One region of the Ruegeria sp. HKCCD7255 genome, then DNA from elsewhere that is predicted to be linked to it. Evidence: riboswitches for the same ligand, from Rfam matches in the RefSeq annotation. Region 1 holds a riboswitch; each other region holds the start of a gene.
What was found. Region 1 has a riboswitch for cobalamin ahead of GOX45_RS03740 (energy-coupling factor ABC transporter permease). Riboswitches for the same ligand answer to the same signal wherever they lie in the genome.

Region 1 (5,739 bases):
CACCACAGCAAGTGATTGATTTCATTTACAAAGGCGAGTTGGCGGAGTGGTGACGCAGCGGATTGCAAATCCGTGTACACCGGTTCGATTCCGGTACTCGCCTCCACACATCCTTATTGTATTTTTTCTCAATAAATTAGATACTTGGAGTATCTCACGGAGGATACTTTGGAGGATACAGGTGTTTGACTACCCCGCGACAACCTTGGCGTTAAACAAAGGCAAGTATTACGTACTTCTCACAATCCCTGCTGAGCTTCGCCAGCACTTCAATGGCAGGAAGCAACTCAAGAAGTCTACCGGCACTAGTGATTTGGCCGATGCCAAGCGTAGGCAGCACAACCTTTCAGCCGAACTCTATAGCCAACTGGACAACTGCAAGCCTGATCCGCGCGACGTGATCAGTGATCTACTCGGTTGGATCGGTGACGCCGACGAGGTTCAACGTATGGAGGACATCGGGGAACTTGAGGACCTCATCAAATACCACAAAAACCTCGAATACGGGGAGAATGAAGAAAACGACGTTGCTGTAGAGGTGGTCAACGAGCAGGCCATAGAAGCTCTCAAGGTCTACCAAGAGTGGAAGGCTGGCGGCACCGAGCGAAAGGTTGCACCGGGAACAGTTTACCTCGCCAGCGCCTCTAGGGAGTACCTTGAGACCAATCCGTACAGCACGATCAAGACTCAGCGCGAAGCAGAACACGCCCTTGAGCAATTCAAGGACTTCGCCGGAGATATTTCCCTATCTGACGTCACTGCGGTGATGGTTCATGAGTTCGCGGAGGATGAACGTCGCCTTGAGCGGCCTTGCGGTAAGCCTCAATCACTTTCCTGATGAGCGCTCCCCGCTTGGGTAATACGCAAAGTCAGCTATGCGGACGGAGCTGCCATACGAAGTCTCTGCATCAATGACCGCTTCAAGAGCTTTCCGGCTGCCAAAGCTGAACGACATTGCCCTCAGGATCAACAATGTCTTGAACAAGGTTCTGACGGAACTTCCATTGCTTCATATCTGGAACCGGCCTGCCACCGATCTCTGGCAGTATTTCGAGCACATCAGCAATGGAAATGGTGCTGATTATTGGTTTCATAGGCGTGCCGGAACGCACCACTGGGGGGTCTTCGATGACAATTTGTGGTGCAATTGTCTGTGGAACCTGCAGAATTATGAGTTCGGTATCGGCATTCGAGATGGCCGCAAATTCACCGTCGATCCCGTCGGTCTGTTTGCCGCCAATCGCGAGATAGAAAGCACGCAGTTTTTTCAAGTCTTTTGCGTACAATACGGCACCTTTGAGCATTGCAAAATACCTCCAGAGCCTTGCGTAGCAGACATTGGCCGACGTTGCAGCATCGGTGAATTCGGGCTCGCTCAGGACCTTCGCCGCATGACTCATCAAGGTCTGCGGGGCGGGCAAAGCTCCAATTCGCTACGTCAACGCCAAAGTCTGATTTCGGGTTAATGCTCGTGATTGCAAAGCTTGTGATCCGCTAGAGAAGCCAGAACATAGCAGTCTTCCGACACGCCATCGCCGTCACAACCCTTGGAAATCCGAACCAGCTCTTTTTCAAGTGACCTTAGCCGTTTGATCTTGGCCCTGACTTCGGAAAGCTGTGAGATGGCGATATCCGTCGCGGCTTGGCATGAACGATCTGGGTGGCATTGAAGCTCGATCAGTTCCGAAATCGCCTCAATCGAGAAGCCAAGGTCACGCGCATGCTTGATGAAGCTAAGGCGTTCCAACCCAGCCGCATCATAGCGCCGTTGGTTGCCTTCAGTGCGTTCTGGTGCGGAAAGCAGGCCCATCTCTTCGTAATAGCGGATGGTCGGAATCTTGACCGCTGTGCGCTTGGACAGGTCACCAATCGAAAACATCAAATTACCTCTTGAACCTCTAGCCACTAGAGAAACTACACTATGCTAAAGACAGATTCAAAGAGGTTTCCTTATGTCAGGATGTTGCGGACACGACGCGAAGTTTGACGGCGTTTCAGATGATTACAAAAGGCGATTGTGGATCGTCATTGCACTCAATGCCACGATGTTTGTGGTCGAGATGACCGCCGGGCATTATGCGAAGTCTCAGGCACTACAGGCCGACGCACTCGACTTCTTGGGGGATGCCCTCACCTATGGCATTTCTCTGGCTGTAATAGGCGCTTCAATCCGAGCGCGAACAAATGCTGCCCTAGCCAAAGGCCTCAGCCTTTTTCTGATGGGTTCATGGGTATTCGGGTCGACCGTATATCGGGTGTTCTACGTCGGCGTTCCTGAGGCTGAAATCATGGGAATGGTGGGGTTCCTTGCACTGCTTACAAACCTTGCCAGTGTTCTTCTGCTCGTCAGGTACAAAGATGGAGACGCGAATGTCCGCTCCGTCTGGCTTTGTTCCCGCAATGATGCCATAGGGAACGTGGCAGTGATGTTTGCCGCTCTCGGCGTTTGGGGCACAGCCACAGGATGGCCTGACCTAATCGTAGCGACGATCATGGCGGGTTTGTTTTTGTCATCATCTGTACAAATCGTGCGCCAAGCTCTGGCGGAGCGGCGTGATAGCAAGCTCCATCAACAGGTTAGTGCCTAACGGAATGAAACTCCTGACGCCAAATTGAGCCAGAGCAAGGATATTGTTTTGTCAGGCGTCAGCGTTTTGATTGACTCGTCGGGAAAGCGCGTGAATAGGATGCGATGCGGTGGTCGGGATGGTTCGTTCCGACTGAAAAGGGAACGAGGTGAGAATCCTCGGCTGCCCCTGCAACTGTAAGCGGTGAGCAAACCCGGAATTGCACCACTGACACACTGTGTTGGGAAGGCTCGGGAGCGCGTTGAGTCGCAAGCCAGGAGACCTGCCGCTAGAGCAACCGCCGAGTTTCTCGGCATCAAATGTCGTCAGGAAGGACGGCAAGGAGACTGAATATGCATATTGAACCGGGCGTCGTAGACGGCGCGAAAATGGTGTTTGCCTACGGAACGGCCGCCGCCGCCGCTGGTTATTCCCTCAAGCTGGTGGCCGACGATTTGAAGTCGCACTCGGTGATTTCATTCGGGGTACGCAGTGTGCTGGCTGTGGCTACGGTGTTTTTGTTCTTCGAGGTGTTCCCGCATTTTGCGGTTGGCATCTCTGAGGTGCACTTCATATTGGGAACCACGATACTGCTGCTGCTTGGTGCGGGACCCGCAGCAATTGGTCTTGCGGGTGGGCTTTTTGTCCAAGGTGCTTTGTTTGCGCCGAGCGACATGCCCATGTACTTCGTGAACGTGACAACGCTGTTGTTCCCGCTGTTCCTCATCGACGCCTTGGCAAAACGCATCATCCCTGAGCAAAAAGCCTACGTCGATTGTAGCTACGGCGAAGTATTCAAGCTTTCACTTGCTTACCAAGGTGGTGTGATTGCTTGGGTGGCATTCTGGGCGTTTTATGGCCAAGGCTTCGGAGCCGAGAACATGGCCGCCGTTGGAAGCTTCGGCGCAGCTTACCTGATGGTGGTTCTGGTTGAACCCATTGCTGACCTGGCAGTGTTGGCTGGCGCGAAGCTTCTTCGTGACAGCAAGCAAAGCGGTGTGTTTACGCGTCGGCTATACCACCCGGCTTGAGTCTAACAATCAGGGCGGCTCCAGTAGCTGCGGGCCGCCTAAATCCGATGCTGCGCAAACACTTGGTGAGCCGCCGAAGTCGATTGCAGGTACGGCAGCACATCTTCACCAAAGCCATCTCTCATAACCGGGTCCAACATCGGATACCTGACTTTCGCAGCTTCGCAGCAACTTGATGGGTTTGGCTCGGAGCGGTCATTGAGTTGTTCTTTGCGGATGCGTTGCTGGTCAGATAAGTGCCCTTGCCCGACGAAAAAGGAAGGGGCCTAAGCAGCTCCCTCTAAGTTCTCTCTAGGTCACTCTCTCAGCAAAACCTCGAACATCCGACGCCCCACCAGCATTCGCCGGGAACAACTCACGGTTCCGCCTTACGTGAGCCTTTCCTCAGCGCGACCCGCGCCGAACACTGAGTTAAACGCGGGGGCTACTGTTGGGTTGGCGACCAGCTTATCGATGGCCTCTTGGGGGATTACTTCAAAGTCTGCCATTCGGTGCGTCCTTGGTTATCCCGAGCAACCCATCGATCTGCGACAGTTGTGTTCGGAGCTTGGTTTTCATGACCCTGCGGGCATGTTCGAACGGAACGATCTCTGCACCGAGAATGTGGTTTGATTTTGCTTGGAAGCCTCGAGCGGAACTCAGGTCAAACGTCCAGGCACCAGGACGGTCCGTGTAGACGGCTCCTGACGGTTGTTGGAGGACGAAGGCTGCACCCGAAGTGCCTGCGGTCAACACCTCACAGTAGGCTGCGGAGAGGTTCTCGCGGAGACGCATCAGGTCAAGTTGCAAGTGACCCTTGTACTTTGAGTTGCTCATTTCAGTTCCTCCGGCATAGTCAGCCCGCTACTTCTTGCGACCCTGCGGATGTCTGTGGATATGAAAGCGTAGGTCTTGTTTAGGATGGCTACGATCTCAGCCCGCTCGCCGTATCCTGGCTTGATCATCTGGTTCGGGTGGGCTGTCTCGATCTGTTCAGCCTCGTCTCGCATTTCTTGAGCGATCTGACGGAGACCTGCGAGTATCGAGAGGGTTCGCTTCCAGCTTTCGGTCTCGTCGGTCAGCGGTCCCGTTGTGGGGTTGGTCTTTGATGTCATGTTGTTGGTCCTTTGGTTGTGCGATCTCATTGAGCCGCTGGGTTGAACATTGAGTGCTGCTGGAAGATCGCGCGGGCATCCCGAAAGAACTCGGCTTTGCCAAGCGTTGTCCCTTTCGACCGGCGCAACATGTCCCGCCAGATCGGCAGTTGCGTGTTGGGGTCGAATGGGTCATCGGTCAGATGCTCAAGGGCGATCACTGCGGACTGGTCATAGCGATGCCGGGTGCGGCGTCCTTGGAGACGCATGAGCATGTCACCGATCTTTCGGTCGATCACCTCGTCACGGCGTTTGGAAACCATGTTCTCGGCCTTGGTCATCGGAGCGGATGCCTTGGCGATTGCGTCGAGGTCTGCCTTGTGCTGGCGAGTTCTTCCGTGCAGCGGTGTGTGCTTTTGGTAGTGACGTTTGGCGTCACCAATTGTGATAGCGTTGGCCATATTTGGAGTCCTTTGTGGAAACCCTCAGAACCCTCAAAACAGCATTTCCCTACCGACCCCTGCGGAGGGTCGATTTTAGCCTCAGAAAAGCTAATGAAATCAATGGATCACGGGAGGTGATTTGGGGAGTCGAGGGATGTTGATGGGGAGGCTTTCGGTAGTACGGAAGCTGCAACCTGAAAACGTGCGGTTGCTATCGTGGTTTGCTTGCGGACTTAATGGTTGGGTGAGACGCGAACTCATCAAAGGGGAGGAAACTCAACATGCGCAAGTTGCAGGCACAGGGCATTCACCACATTACCCTGACAGGTGCAGACCGGCAGACATCAATAGACTTCTGGGAGGGTCTTCTCGGGTTTTCGCTTATCTTTGATCAACCAAACTTGGATGATTACTCACAGGGTCACTTGTACTTCGCTGCCGGAAACGGTCAGACGATCACCGTGTTCACTAATGAAGATCGAAAGCCGTCCGGCAGATTGCTCGAGGATCAAGTCGGCGCGGTTCATCATCTAGCATTTGCTGTGTCCCGTTCGGTCCTCATGCAAGTTGAGGAGCGGTTGGATGAAAGGGGCATCAAGCACACTCCGATCAAAGACCGAGGCTT
Region 2 (5,739 bases), on a different contig from region 1:
ATTGAATATCGACGGATCAATGTCGAGCCCCTTCAGCTCGCCCTTGGCAGTGGCAGTGGCCTTGACCAGACCGGCCCCGGATTCGCCAACAACCATCAGAGTGTTCAACTCTTCCTGCATTTCCGTCATCTTGGTCTGCAAGTCCTGCGCGGATTTCATCATCTTGGCCATATCGCCCAGGCCGCCAAGCCCTCCGAGTCCTTTGAGCATCGGTAATCTCCTTTAACTGGTTTGACGCTTAAATACGAAGGGCGTCGGTGTGGCACAAGGGGCAGGAATGCTCCCGCCGGTCGTCGAGGTCTTTGGCAAGACCTTTCCTCCCGTTGGGCCCGGCAGCGCGGGCTTTGCCCGCGCTGCCGGGCCCAAGTCCGCTCTGGGGTATCGGCGTCAGCCGATGGCCCGTGGCGGGCGCGGGAGTTTTGCCTTTATCTTAGTCCTCCTCGAACGGGTCCCATTCGTCCTCGACCTCGGGCAGGGCTTCGGTTTCGATCTGGGCTGCGCGTTGCTCGGGGGTTTCGATTTTGGTGATCCGTGCTTTTGGGAACTGTTCCAAGACAGCCTGAACCAGCGGGTGCGCCTTTGCCTTGGCTTTCAGAGCCAGATCGGCGGCGTCGCGGGTTTCTCCGATCGTGGGGGCTTCGCCGTCCGAGACAATCGAGACGGCCCAGCGGTTCCCGGTCCAGCGTTGCAGCGCAGATCCCAGCCGTGCGGCCAGGTCTGACGGGGCTTGTGCGGCTGGAGTGAACTCGATCCGGCCGGGCTGGTAGGACACCAGACGCACGCCGTTCTCGACCTCGACCAACAGTTTCACGTCCCGGTTGCTGCGGATCAGTTCGACGACGTGGTTGAAGGTTGGATAGCGTGCCAGGGCGGTGGCGGGGTCCTGGGCCAGCGCAGCGGAAGGCCCCCCGGCGGGGCCGCGCGCGGCCATGGCAGGTTGCGCAATGGCTTGTGTCGGAGCAGCGTCAGGCGCTCGGGTTGGCACGCCACCATCCGGTCCGCCATTCGGTGGTGGGGCAGGCATGTCCTGCAACCGTTTCACCAGCTCTTCAGGGCTGGGCAGGTCGGCCACATGGGTCAGGCGGATCACCGCCATTTCCGCCGCCATCATGGCGTTGGGTGCAGCCGAAACCTCTTCAAGCGCTTTCAGCAACATCTGCCACATCCGGGTCAGCACCCGCATCGGTAGCGCCTCGGCCATTTGCTGACCCCGGGCGCGTTCGTCGGGCGATACTGTTGGGTCTTCGGCAGCGTCGGGGGTGATTTTCACGACCGAGACCCAGTGGGTAATTTCCGCCAGATCGCGCAGAACTGCCAGCGGATCTGCCCCTTCGGCATATTGGCTGCCCAGCTCGGTCAGCGCCCCTGCCGCGTCGCCGCGCAGGATCATATCCATCAGATCCAGCACCCGGCCCCGGTCGGCCAGACCCAACATAGCGCGCACCTGGTCGGCGCTGGTTTCCCCCGCGCCGTGGCTGATCGCCTGATCGAGCAGAGACGTGGCATCGCGGGCTGAACCTTCGGCAGCTCGCGTGATCAGCGCCAGCGCGTCGTCGGCGATTTGGGCGTCTTCGGCATCCGCGATCCGGCGCAACAGCGCGATCATGTCCTCGGGTTCGATCCGGCGCAGATCAAAACGCTGGCAACGGGATAGGACCGTCACCGGGACCTTGCGGATCTCGGTAGTGGCAAAGATGAATTTTACATGTTCGGGTGGTTCTTCCAACGTCTTGAGCAGCGCGTTGAACGCGCTGGTCGAGAGCATGTGAACCTCGTCGATTATATAAATCTTGTACCGCGCGCTGGCGGCGCGATAGCGCACGCTGTCGATGATCTCGCGAATATCATTCACACCGGTGCGACTTGCGGCATCCATCTCGATCACATCGACATGGCGGCCTTCCATGATGGCCTGACAGTGCTCGCATTGACCGCAGGGTTCCGTTGTAGCTCCGCCCGTGCCGTCAGGACCGATGCAATTCATACCCTTGGCGATGATCCGGGCCGTTGTGGTTTTCCCCGTTCCCCGAATGCCGGTCATGACAAAGGCTTGCGCAATCCGGTCCGCCTCGAACGCGTTCTTCAGCGTGCGGACCATGGCGTCTTGCCCAACCAGATCGGCAAAGGTTTCCGGGCGATATTTGCGGGCGAGAACCTGATAGGCAGGGCTTGGCGTGTCGGTCATGTTGTCTCTGACGGATTCGAGTTCCGATGCAGCGTAGAGCGACCTGCTCGTCGCGTCCACCACGAGGGCGCGAATTTCGTTTTGGATTTGGCTTGGCTTGGTTACACCGCTGAGGCACAGAGGCGCCGAAGGACACGAGACATGAGTGGATTTCAGATTTACAGTCTGACTGTGGGCGATGGGCAGTTGGCATTGTGCCCATTGCCGGGGCGCGATGGCAATTACGAAGCTGATCTACGTGCGATTGCGGCTTGGGCGCCGGATCTGGTGATCACTTTGACGACTGCCGAAGAATTGGCCCAGCTGGGGGCCTCGGCGTTGGGGCGCGACGTTGAGAATATCGTTGCGAAGTGGGTCCATTTCCCGATTGCTGATTTCGGCACGCCCGAGGATGACGCACAGTCGACGTGGGAAGATGTCAGAGCTCTGGGCCTGCGCCGGCTGTCTGGTGGCGGCCGGGTTCTGGTGCATTGTCGTGGCGGCTGCGGGCGGTCTGGGATGGTGGTGCTGCGGTTGATGATTGATAGCGGCGAAGCGCCGGCAGAGGCGTTGGCGCGGCTCAGAAAAACCCGCGCTTGCGCTGTGGAAACTCAAGGACAGATGGACTGGGCGAAGGGCCGTCAAGGCTGAGCTAGATCGAGGCCTGCTCGGCAGCCTGCACCGCTACCGGCGCGGCGTTGGTGGTGACCTGCAACATGGCGCATGGCGCCTTGACCAAGGCGTCAGCGGGCATCGAAGTTACTTTGCACGAGAACATCAAGTCAGCGAACTGTTCCAGAGTCTCATTTTCAGTCCGGGGATCAGCGTCACAAAAAATTCGAACCTGCTTTGGTCGGGCCAGATATCGTGCGGTGCACCCTTTGGCGCAATGGGTCAGCTGTGCGTGGCCGTCAACTTCGAACCCATCGGTTGTCACAGGTTTGGCCGTTGACATCGCCTGGGCTATCGCGCGCGCCAATTGCGCCAGCGCCGGGCAGGGTTTGCCAGTGCGCTGGCAAAGAGTGGCCGAAAATTGATGAGTTTTTGTGTTCCAGATCATACCGCGCCCTCCGCGCAATGGGCAGGGGCGACGATCAGGAACACTTGGCTTCCGACAAGCAGGCCCGCCCGGACACCCCGCCCGAGTTTCGGTTTCAATTCTTGATGGCAGGTCTCCTGACTTGCGGGTTATCGCTTTGCCGACCTTCCCAGCCTTGCGGCCAGTGGTTTTTCGACATTGCTCTCCGCCTACAGTTGCGGGGGCAGTCTCGGATTTGGGCTGTTCCGATCGGATCGGATTGGCCCGCACCGCGTTCCCTTTTCATCCCGACCCCAAACCGGGGTGCGAGAACCATCACCCAACCGCTAGCGTTCGGGGCGGGGCGCTGTCAAGCAGACGTTTGGTCATGCGCGCTGCGGCTTGACAGCGATGGTCGAGCTGGGCGCATATTAATTCTGAACTGATTGGTTCAGTGTGGGCGGGTGACATTATGCGAGATGACCAGCATATCATCGAAACCGAGGATTTTTGGATTCCGTCACAGGGCGGAAACCTGTCGGCGCGGCTGTACAAACCAGTCATCGAGCCGGAAATTGTGGTGACTCTGAACAGTGCAACCGGAGTTCCGCGCGACTACTACCAGCATTTCGCACTCTGGCTGGCGCTTGAGCATGGTATGGCTTGTCTGACCTATGATTATAGTGGCTTTGGGCAATCGCTGACCGGGCGCATTCAGGATGCAACTGTTACCATGGCCGATTGGGCCTTGGTGGATATACCGGCAGCGCGTGCAGAACTGCGCCGCCGCTATCCGCAGGCGCAACATTGGGCGATAGGGCATTCCATCGGTGGAATGTTAGGCCCGGTACAGCCGGATGTGGCGCAGATCGACCGGCTGATATGCGTGAACTCGGGGCTTGTGACCTTTACCGACCATCCCTGGCCCTACCGGGCCTTGGCTGGGTTGTTCTGGTACGGGCATGCACCACTGCTTGCGCGTATGTTGGGGTATCTGCCCGGCAGGGCGGTTGGGTTTGGCCCGGACCTGCCGGCGGCGGTTTATTGGCAATGGCGCCGATGGTGCACGGCTCCGCGCAATTATGCGCCTGAAATCGGTGCGTCCTTGCCCGATGTCACCTGGGATTCGACCTCAGGCACAGTCGACCTGGTGACTTTCACCGACGATCAGATGGTCCCACCGCAAGCCGTTTGGCGGCTGGCCGAGCTGTTCGGACCTGACGCGCAACGCCATCTGATCGACCCGAAGGACCATGGTTTGCAATCAGTGGGCCACATCGGGGCTTTCGCGCGGCGCAACTCGGCCATCTGGCCGCGTCTTATCGCACAGCAGGGTGTCTAGAAAGGTTGTGGAAGTAAGTGAGAGGTTGGACATCGACCCAAGCGGGGCTCGTTGTGGCTGCTTCCTTCCGGACCTGACCAGGTTGGCGAGGCGCTCGCCCGCGCCAACCTCTCGGATTTGGATATAAGCAAGCGCCGTCGGATTCGCAACCCGTCAGAGCGTCAACGCGATCCGCAGGAAACCCTGCGCATCGGTCCCCAGTATCTCTGGCGCGTATGGGTCAAGCTCGTCGACATGGGCCAAAGCTCTTGGTCCGGTTTCCAGGATCGCTTTGGCACCACCCAGATTGCTGAAGCCAAAGGGATTTTCGGCGCGTTCCAAAGGATCCACCTGGCTGCTTTCGGCCAAATAGTCCCGCAAAACGCTTTGGATGCTGCAGGATGGAAGGTGGAGTGTGCGTGCATCGGTCACGGCGTTGAAATTTCCACCACCATTGACGCGATAGTTGTTGGTAGCGACGACGAATTCCGCTGCATCGTCAACAGGTCGAGCTTGCCAGCGCAAATTTCGGATCCGGCGGGCCTCTGGATCTGAAAGGTGCCCATCTGCCCGATAACGCGCCGGTTGGCTGAGGTCGATTTCATAGGTCAGCCCATGAATGATATCAAAGTTATGACCCGCGCGATCGGGGTCTGTCAGAACTGTTGCCGAGTCTGGATTCAGTTGCCTGAAAATCCCTGCCGACATTTCGAGCCATTCGCGTAGCTGTACCCCGGTGACACGCACAGCACGCAGTTCATTTGGGAACAGGTGAATATCTGCGACATGCCGCATCGAGATATCCCCGGCGGGGATGTCAGTATAGAAATCTGGGCCCGAGCGTCCTCCGAACTTGGCAGGAGCGACCGCCGAGAGCACAGGCAATTCCGACGTAGGATCATCATTCAACAAGGCGCGTAACGCGGCCGCCTGCGCGGCCGCCAAAAGCGCCAGGGCCCGATCTGGCGCGCAATAGGCGAAATAGCTGTGTATCGACGTTTCAAGACGCCCCACAGGCTCAGCCGCAAGGGTCCGCGTTTCGGCGTGCCCCCGAGCGAACAGGGCTACCATTTCGGGATCTTCCAGAACATCTGTATTTTGGGGACAAAACGAACGCAGTTCGGTTTCAAAATCACATATGGTCCAGGCGCCGGACATCTTATTGTCCAAGGTTATGTCTATGACACCCAGATATGACCCTGCAGACCCTGCCATGACGACCGGTTTGCCATGAAC
Region 3 (5,739 bases), on a different contig from region 1:
GGCTCACGCGTGACTTACGCGTCGGGTCTGGCGACCATCAAGGCAGCAAAACATGCGGTCGAAAAACTGTGCGAACGGGCAGCGGCCAAGTGGGGCATCCCGGTAGATGCAGTCAAATGGGAAAACGGCTGCGCGGTTCCGTCGGGCCCCAATGCGGGCGATTTCGATCCTTTGCCGCTGGCCGAGATCACGGCCAACATGGGTTCGACGGGCGGTCCAATATCGGGCCATTTCGAGGCGACACCCGAGGGTGCGGGCGTATCCTTTGGCATTCACATCGTTGACGCCGAGGTTGACCCCGAGACCGGCAAAACCAGCGTTTCTCGCTATACCGTTATCCAGGATGCGGGTAAGGCGATCCACCCGGCTTATGTGGAAGGCCAGTATCAGGGGGGCGCTGCGCAAGGTATCGGCTGGGCGCTGAACGAAGAGTATATCTACGGCGACGATGGTCGCCTGCAGAACTCGATCTTCCTGGACTACCGCATCCCTGTCGCCAGTGATCTTCCGATGATCGATACCGTGATTGTCGAGGTCCCGAACCCTGGCCACCCTTACGGAGTGCGCGGTGTCGGAGAAACCGGGATCGTGCCACCCTTGGCGGCCATCGCCAACGCGGTATCGCACGCAGCGGGTGTACGGATGCGCCAGCTGCCCATGTCACCGCCGCGTATTCTGGCGGCGCTGAAGCAGGATGGTTGAAGTCAACCTTTGGTCAGGTCTCCGGTCATTGACCGGGGGCCAGCAGGTTGTCGAAGTCGACGCCACGACGACGGGCGAAATATTGCGCGAGCTTGTGCGTCGCTACCCCCAATTGCAGGCGCCTATTGATGCGGGCGTCTCAATCGCGATCAATGGCCGGATCATCGCCTCGGGACTGTCCGAGCCAGTGCCCGAAGGCGCTGAAGTTTACTTGATGCAGCGCCTAAGGGGGGGCTAAACCGACCTTTCTGGCTTCAGCGGTAGCGGTACTGGGGCGCAAAAAAGTGCTGACTGCGAAATCCCTTGTGATGCACCTTGCCATGATGCTTGGGTTTCTTCTTGACCACATGTCCGCTATGGCCGCGGAACTTGCGAGGCTGGTACGGATTATAGCCATAATGTTTGAACAGGAACTTCTTCCCAACTGATTTTTTCTTGAGTGTCTTGACCTTTACAACCGGCGCCGCCGGTTTGGCCTTCGCCGCTTGCGCAACATAAGCATAGTGCTTGTGGACAGCTGGCGAAGAGAGCTGAGGCACATGAGCGTTACCTGCCTGAATGATCTTGTAGACCGCTCCTTGGGGATGGTGTGCGTCATTCGCGGTTGCCATATGCGGCCCGAAGCCGGCAACTAGCGCAACCAGGGCAGGAAGTAACTTGGAAATTGAACGTGTCATAACGTCTCCTTTCATCGGCCCAGTTTGGGGGCTTGATACAAAGGTGGGGATGACCCGCGCTGACGCCCAATAAACCCCGATCACGCTCTGGCGGGTTGTTGTGAGATCGGGTGGATCAAATTTTTGTGCCCTGTCGAATCCGGTTGACGCGTTTTGCGATCTCAGGCACTCAGATTGTGATGGTTCCTGCGGGTCCGCCCAAGGGATGAAAAGGGAACACGGTGCGGTGTACGAAGCCACCTAGTCCGTGACTGCCCCCGCAACTGTAAGCGGTGAGCAAAGCCAATCAGCCACTGATCCATCGGATCGGGAAGGACGGCCAAGCGATGACCCGCAAGTCAGGAGACCTGCCATCTTTGATGCAACCACACCGGGGCGGGGTGCCCTGGAAGGAGGTCAAGATGGCGCGTTCAGCGTGCAGCAATACGACTGATACCTTCCGTCCTCGTTTGGCAACAAGCGAGACGGCAAATGACTGCCAATCCTGATCACTTCATTCTGATCTGCTCGACCTGTGACGGTGGAGCTGCGGTAAGCGCCGAAATCGCTGCAGAGGTCAGCAGTTTGCCGAATGGATTCGCCATTCGGCACGTGTCTTGTATGGCTGGCTGTGAGCGGCCATGCACCGTCGGGTTTCAAGCCACAGACAAGGCGCAGTATCTCTTTGGTAGTATCCAAAGCGATGATGACATCGCCGCCCTGCTTACCTTTGCGCGGCAATATCATATCAGCGCAGATGGCTGGACGAAGGCCACCGACAGGCCCAAGGCGCTGCTACACAAAACGCTCGCCCGCCTACCCCGGATCGGAGAGGGGGTGCTGCAATGACACAACCCGCCTTTCTGGTTGCCGAGAACCTGGAATACTACGCGTTGAACGGTGATGTTTTGCTGCAGGACGTGACTTTTGCGCTTGAGGAAGGTGCCATCCTTGCCATTGCCGGACCAAACGGCGCCGGCAAGACCACATTGTTGAACTTGCTGTGCGGTGCGGTGCCTTTGGCATTGGGCGATGTGCATGTGAGCGGGCGCAGCCTCAAATCCATGACTGCGATGGATAGGGCGCGCAGCATTGCGGTTGTCGGCCAGCAAGAGCTGCCAGACGGGCGCTTGATGCTGCGCGATTACATTGCATTGGGTCAGATCCCGATCCGGGCGGATCGTTCTGCCGCAGAACATGCCGAAGACATCAACCGGATTCTGGATCTGACGGGGCTGGCAGGACAGGCGGAGAAACGCATGGCCATGCTGTCAGGCGGAGAACGTCAGCGAGCGCATATCGCGCGTGCCTTGGCGCAAAAGCCGTCGCTGCTGTTTCTGGATGAGCCCACCAACCATCTGGACCCAGACGCCAAGGGGCGCATGTTGTCTCTGGTGGCGCAGTTGGGCATCACGGTTGTCATGATCGTACATGACCTGGTGCTGATCCCGGAATTCGCCACTCATGTGGCACTGATGAAATCGACCCGCATGACCGGGTTTGGCCCTGTCGATCAGGTTCTGACCTCGGATCATGTTCAAGACACGTTTGGCGTGGATTACCTGAGTTTTCAGTACGAAGGCCGCGTGATCCCCGCGCTCGACATCCGTAAAACTACCATATCGAACAAAAGGACGAATTGATGAAACGACTGATCTGGTCGGCTTTTCTTGCAACCGGCATGGCCACCAGCGCGGTGGCGCAGGGTGTTACCGTCGACAATTGCGGTGAGCCGCTTGTCTTTGAGAAGCAACCCGAACGGCTGGTCGTGCATGACATGAACATGACCGATATGGCCTTTGCGCTTGGATTGCAGGACAAGATCGTGGGTCTGACTGGCATTACCGGTTGGTACAAGACCAGCCCCGATTTTGACGCGCAGCGCGGAGACATCCCCGAGCTTGCGCAAAAATACCCCACTGTCGAAAACCTTGTTGCGGCCGAGCCAGATCTGTTTTTCGCCGGTTGGTACTATGGCATGCGACCGGGTGGAGAGGTGACGCCTGACACTTTGGCGCCTTTTGGCATCAAGACCATGATTCTGACCGAAAGCTGTGTGCATCTGCACGACGATCGCCCGCAGGCCAGCATGGATCTGCTGTTTGACGATGTGCTGCGGCTTGGGCAGGTCATGCATGTCGAGGACAAGGCCGAGGCGCTGGTTTCAGACTGGAAAGACCAACTGGCCACCATCGAGTCGCAGACCGCCGACTTGGAAAAACCCCGTGTTTTCCTTTTGGACGGTCCTGCAGACGCACCGTTCACCGCCGGTAAATTCGCCATTCCTGACGCGATGATCACTGCTGCGGGTGGTGAAAACGTGACCCATGATCTGGACACCAGCTGGGGTCGCACCTCGTGGGAGGCGGTTGCTGCTTCGAATCCTGAATTTCTTGTGCTGTTGGACTATCAAACCGGTAACGGCGCCGAGGATACGTTCAAGTTTTTGCAGGACCATCCGGTCATGTCGCAGGTCGATGCGGTGAAAAACGCGCGTTGGATCGGCCTGCGTTATGAAGAGCTAACACCGGGACCAGCAAATATCGATGCGATCTCGAAAATGGCGAAGGCCATGCACCCGAGCCTGAACTGACATGACCCGCACGGGCCTTGTCTTTGCTTTGGGGGTGGTCTTATTGGCCGCCCTTTTGATGGTGTCTACGGCCTATGGCACCACGCCCATTCCTGTTTCCGAGGTTTGGGCGGCAATCCGGCAAGGTGCGGGACTTTCTGATTCAGAGATGTCGCCGACGCACCGTATTGTCTTTGACCTGCGCTTACCCCGCGCTTTGTTTGCCTCGGTCATAGGAGCTGGGCTTGGCATCGTGGGGGTAGTCCTTCAGACGACCACGCGTAACGATCTGGCCGATCCATTTCTGTTTGGTCTGTCTTCGGGTGCTGCGGCCGGTGCGGTGTTTGTCATCACTGTCACGGGCGACATTCTGGGTATCTGGACACTGCCTCTGGCTGCGTTCTGCGGCGGGCTTGTGGCCTCGGGCATTGTGTTGGCACTGGTCCATGGCCTACGCACCAGCGCTCCGGAAAAGTTGATCCTGGCGGGTCTGGCGGTGTCGTTTCTGTTTTCGGCAATCACCAACTATCTGATCTTTTCCGGCGACAACCGCGCGGCGCATTCAGTGATTTTCTGGATGCTGGGCGGGCTGGGACTGGCCCGGTGGGAAACGTTTCCTTTGGTTTGCGCGGGGCTGGGTCTGATCCTGGCCTATTCCCTCTATCGCAGCCGCTGGCTGGATGCGTTGCTGACCGGAGATCTGACCGCCGCCACATTGGGCGTGCCGGTGCAAGGGGTTCGGTTCAAGATGTTCTTTGTTGCCGCTTTGGCGACGGCAATGTTCGTCTCCGTTGCAGGTGTCATCGGGTTTGTGGGTCTTATGGTGCCCCATATCGCGCGGGGCATAGTGGGCCCGCTGCATCGCCAATTGCTGCCGACAGCAGCTTTGGTCGGCGCCATGTTGCTGACCGTATCAGATATCCTCAGCCGCCTTATGTTGTCTCCACAGGAATTGCCGGTCGGCATTGTCACGACCTCATTGGGGTCGGTCTTTGTATTTCTGTTGCTGTTCAAAAGCCGGAACACCATGCGCTGAACGCAAAAAAAGCCGGGCGCTGGGCCCGGCTTTCTGACTTTGGTTTCAGTTGCAGCGTTAGCTGAACACACGCCCCAGCGCCCCATCCACAGCGTCGGTGATCTGGTCGATATCATCTGCTGTCGCGATCAGTGCAGGCGAGAAACACAGCGTGTTGTTGCGGCCCGGGATCGAGCGGTTAGTGACGCCGATGATCACACCTTGCGCCATGCAATCCGCCACAACCGCCTGCGCCAGCTTTTCGTCCACAGGCTCACGGGTCGAACGATCTGCCACCAACTCGGCACCTTGGAACAGGCCTTTACCGCGCACATCGCCGATCACCGCGTGCTTTTCCATCAGGCCCTGAAGATTGCTCATCAGGCGTTCGCCCATTACGGTGCAATTCTGCAGCAGGTTTTCATCTTCGATGATCTTCAGGTTCTCGATCGCAGCGGTTGGTCCGGCGGTGCATCCGCCAAAGGTCGAGATGTCGCGGAAATAGTTCATCGGATCGTCCGCATTGTCTTTGAACATGTCAAAGATCTCTTCGGTGGTCACCAGACACGCAATCGCGGCATAGCCCGAGGCGACACCCTTGGCCATGGTCACAAAATCGGGCTCGATGCCATAGTGCTGATAGCCGAACCAGGTGCCGGTACGACCTACACCGCAAACAACCTCGTCGATATGCAACAAGATGTCATATTTCTTGCAGATCTCTTGCACACGCGGCCAATAGCCTTCGGGCGCTTCGATCACGCCTCCGCCCGCTGTCACCGGCTCGAGGCACA

Region 2: linked by a shared signal. The riboswitch ahead of GOX45_RS20835 (hypothetical protein) and the one ahead of GOX45_RS03740 (energy-coupling factor ABC transporter permease) in region 1 are both predicted to bind cobalamin.
Region 3: linked by a shared signal. The riboswitch ahead of GOX45_RS17600 (DUF1636 domain-containing protein) and the one ahead of GOX45_RS03740 (energy-coupling factor ABC transporter permease) in region 1 are both predicted to bind cobalamin.

The regions. Positions count from the first base shown of each region.
Region 1 is NZ_WQAG01000002.1:3,916-9,654, reverse strand. It holds tRNA gene GOX45_RS03765 (tRNA-Cys) at 33-106, shown strand; gene GOX45_RS03760 (DUF6538 domain-containing protein) at 182-838, shown strand; gene GOX45_RS03755 (hypothetical protein) at 921-1,400, opposite strand; gene GOX45_RS03750 (helix-turn-helix domain-containing protein) at 1,463-1,879, opposite strand; gene GOX45_RS03745 (cation transporter) at 1,953-2,588, shown strand; cobalamin riboswitch at 2,679-2,873, shown strand; gene GOX45_RS03740 (energy-coupling factor ABC transporter permease) at 2,921-3,598, shown strand; gene GOX45_RS03735 (hypothetical protein) at 4,073-4,414, opposite strand; gene GOX45_RS03730 (hypothetical protein) at 4,411-4,692, opposite strand; gene GOX45_RS03725 (hypothetical protein) at 4,719-5,132, opposite strand; gene GOX45_RS03720 (VOC family protein) at 5,396-5,739, shown strand, end outside.
Region 2 is NZ_WQAG01000017.1:50,730-56,468, reverse strand. It holds gene GOX45_RS20850 (YbaB/EbfC family nucleoid-associated protein) at 1-210, opposite strand, end outside; gene GOX45_RS20845 (DNA polymerase III subunit gamma/tau) at 431-2,185, opposite strand; gene GOX45_RS20840 (protein-tyrosine phosphatase family protein) at 2,327-2,815, shown strand; gene GOX45_RS20835 (hypothetical protein) at 2,817-3,224, opposite strand; cobalamin riboswitch at 3,313-3,535, opposite strand; gene GOX45_RS20830 (alpha/beta fold hydrolase) at 3,655-4,524, shown strand; RNA gene ffs (signal recognition particle sRNA small type) at 4,540-4,638, opposite strand; gene GOX45_RS20820 (bifunctional 2',3'-cyclic-nucleotide 2'-phosphodiesterase/3'-nucleotidase) at 4,678-5,739, opposite strand, start outside.
Region 3 is NZ_WQAG01000011.1:64,982-70,720, reverse strand. It holds gene GOX45_RS17615 (xanthine dehydrogenase family protein molybdopterin-binding subunit) at 1-702, shown strand, start outside; gene GOX45_RS17610 (MoaD/ThiS family protein) at 731-940, shown strand; gene GOX45_RS17605 (hypothetical protein) at 957-1,379, opposite strand; cobalamin riboswitch at 1,543-1,749, shown strand; gene GOX45_RS17600 (DUF1636 domain-containing protein) at 1,851-2,207, shown strand; gene GOX45_RS17595 (ABC transporter ATP-binding protein) at 2,204-3,001, shown strand; gene GOX45_RS17590 (ABC transporter substrate-binding protein) at 3,001-3,951, shown strand; gene GOX45_RS17585 (iron ABC transporter permease) at 3,953-4,966, shown strand; gene GOX45_RS17580 (aspartate aminotransferase family protein) at 5,024-5,739, opposite strand, start outside.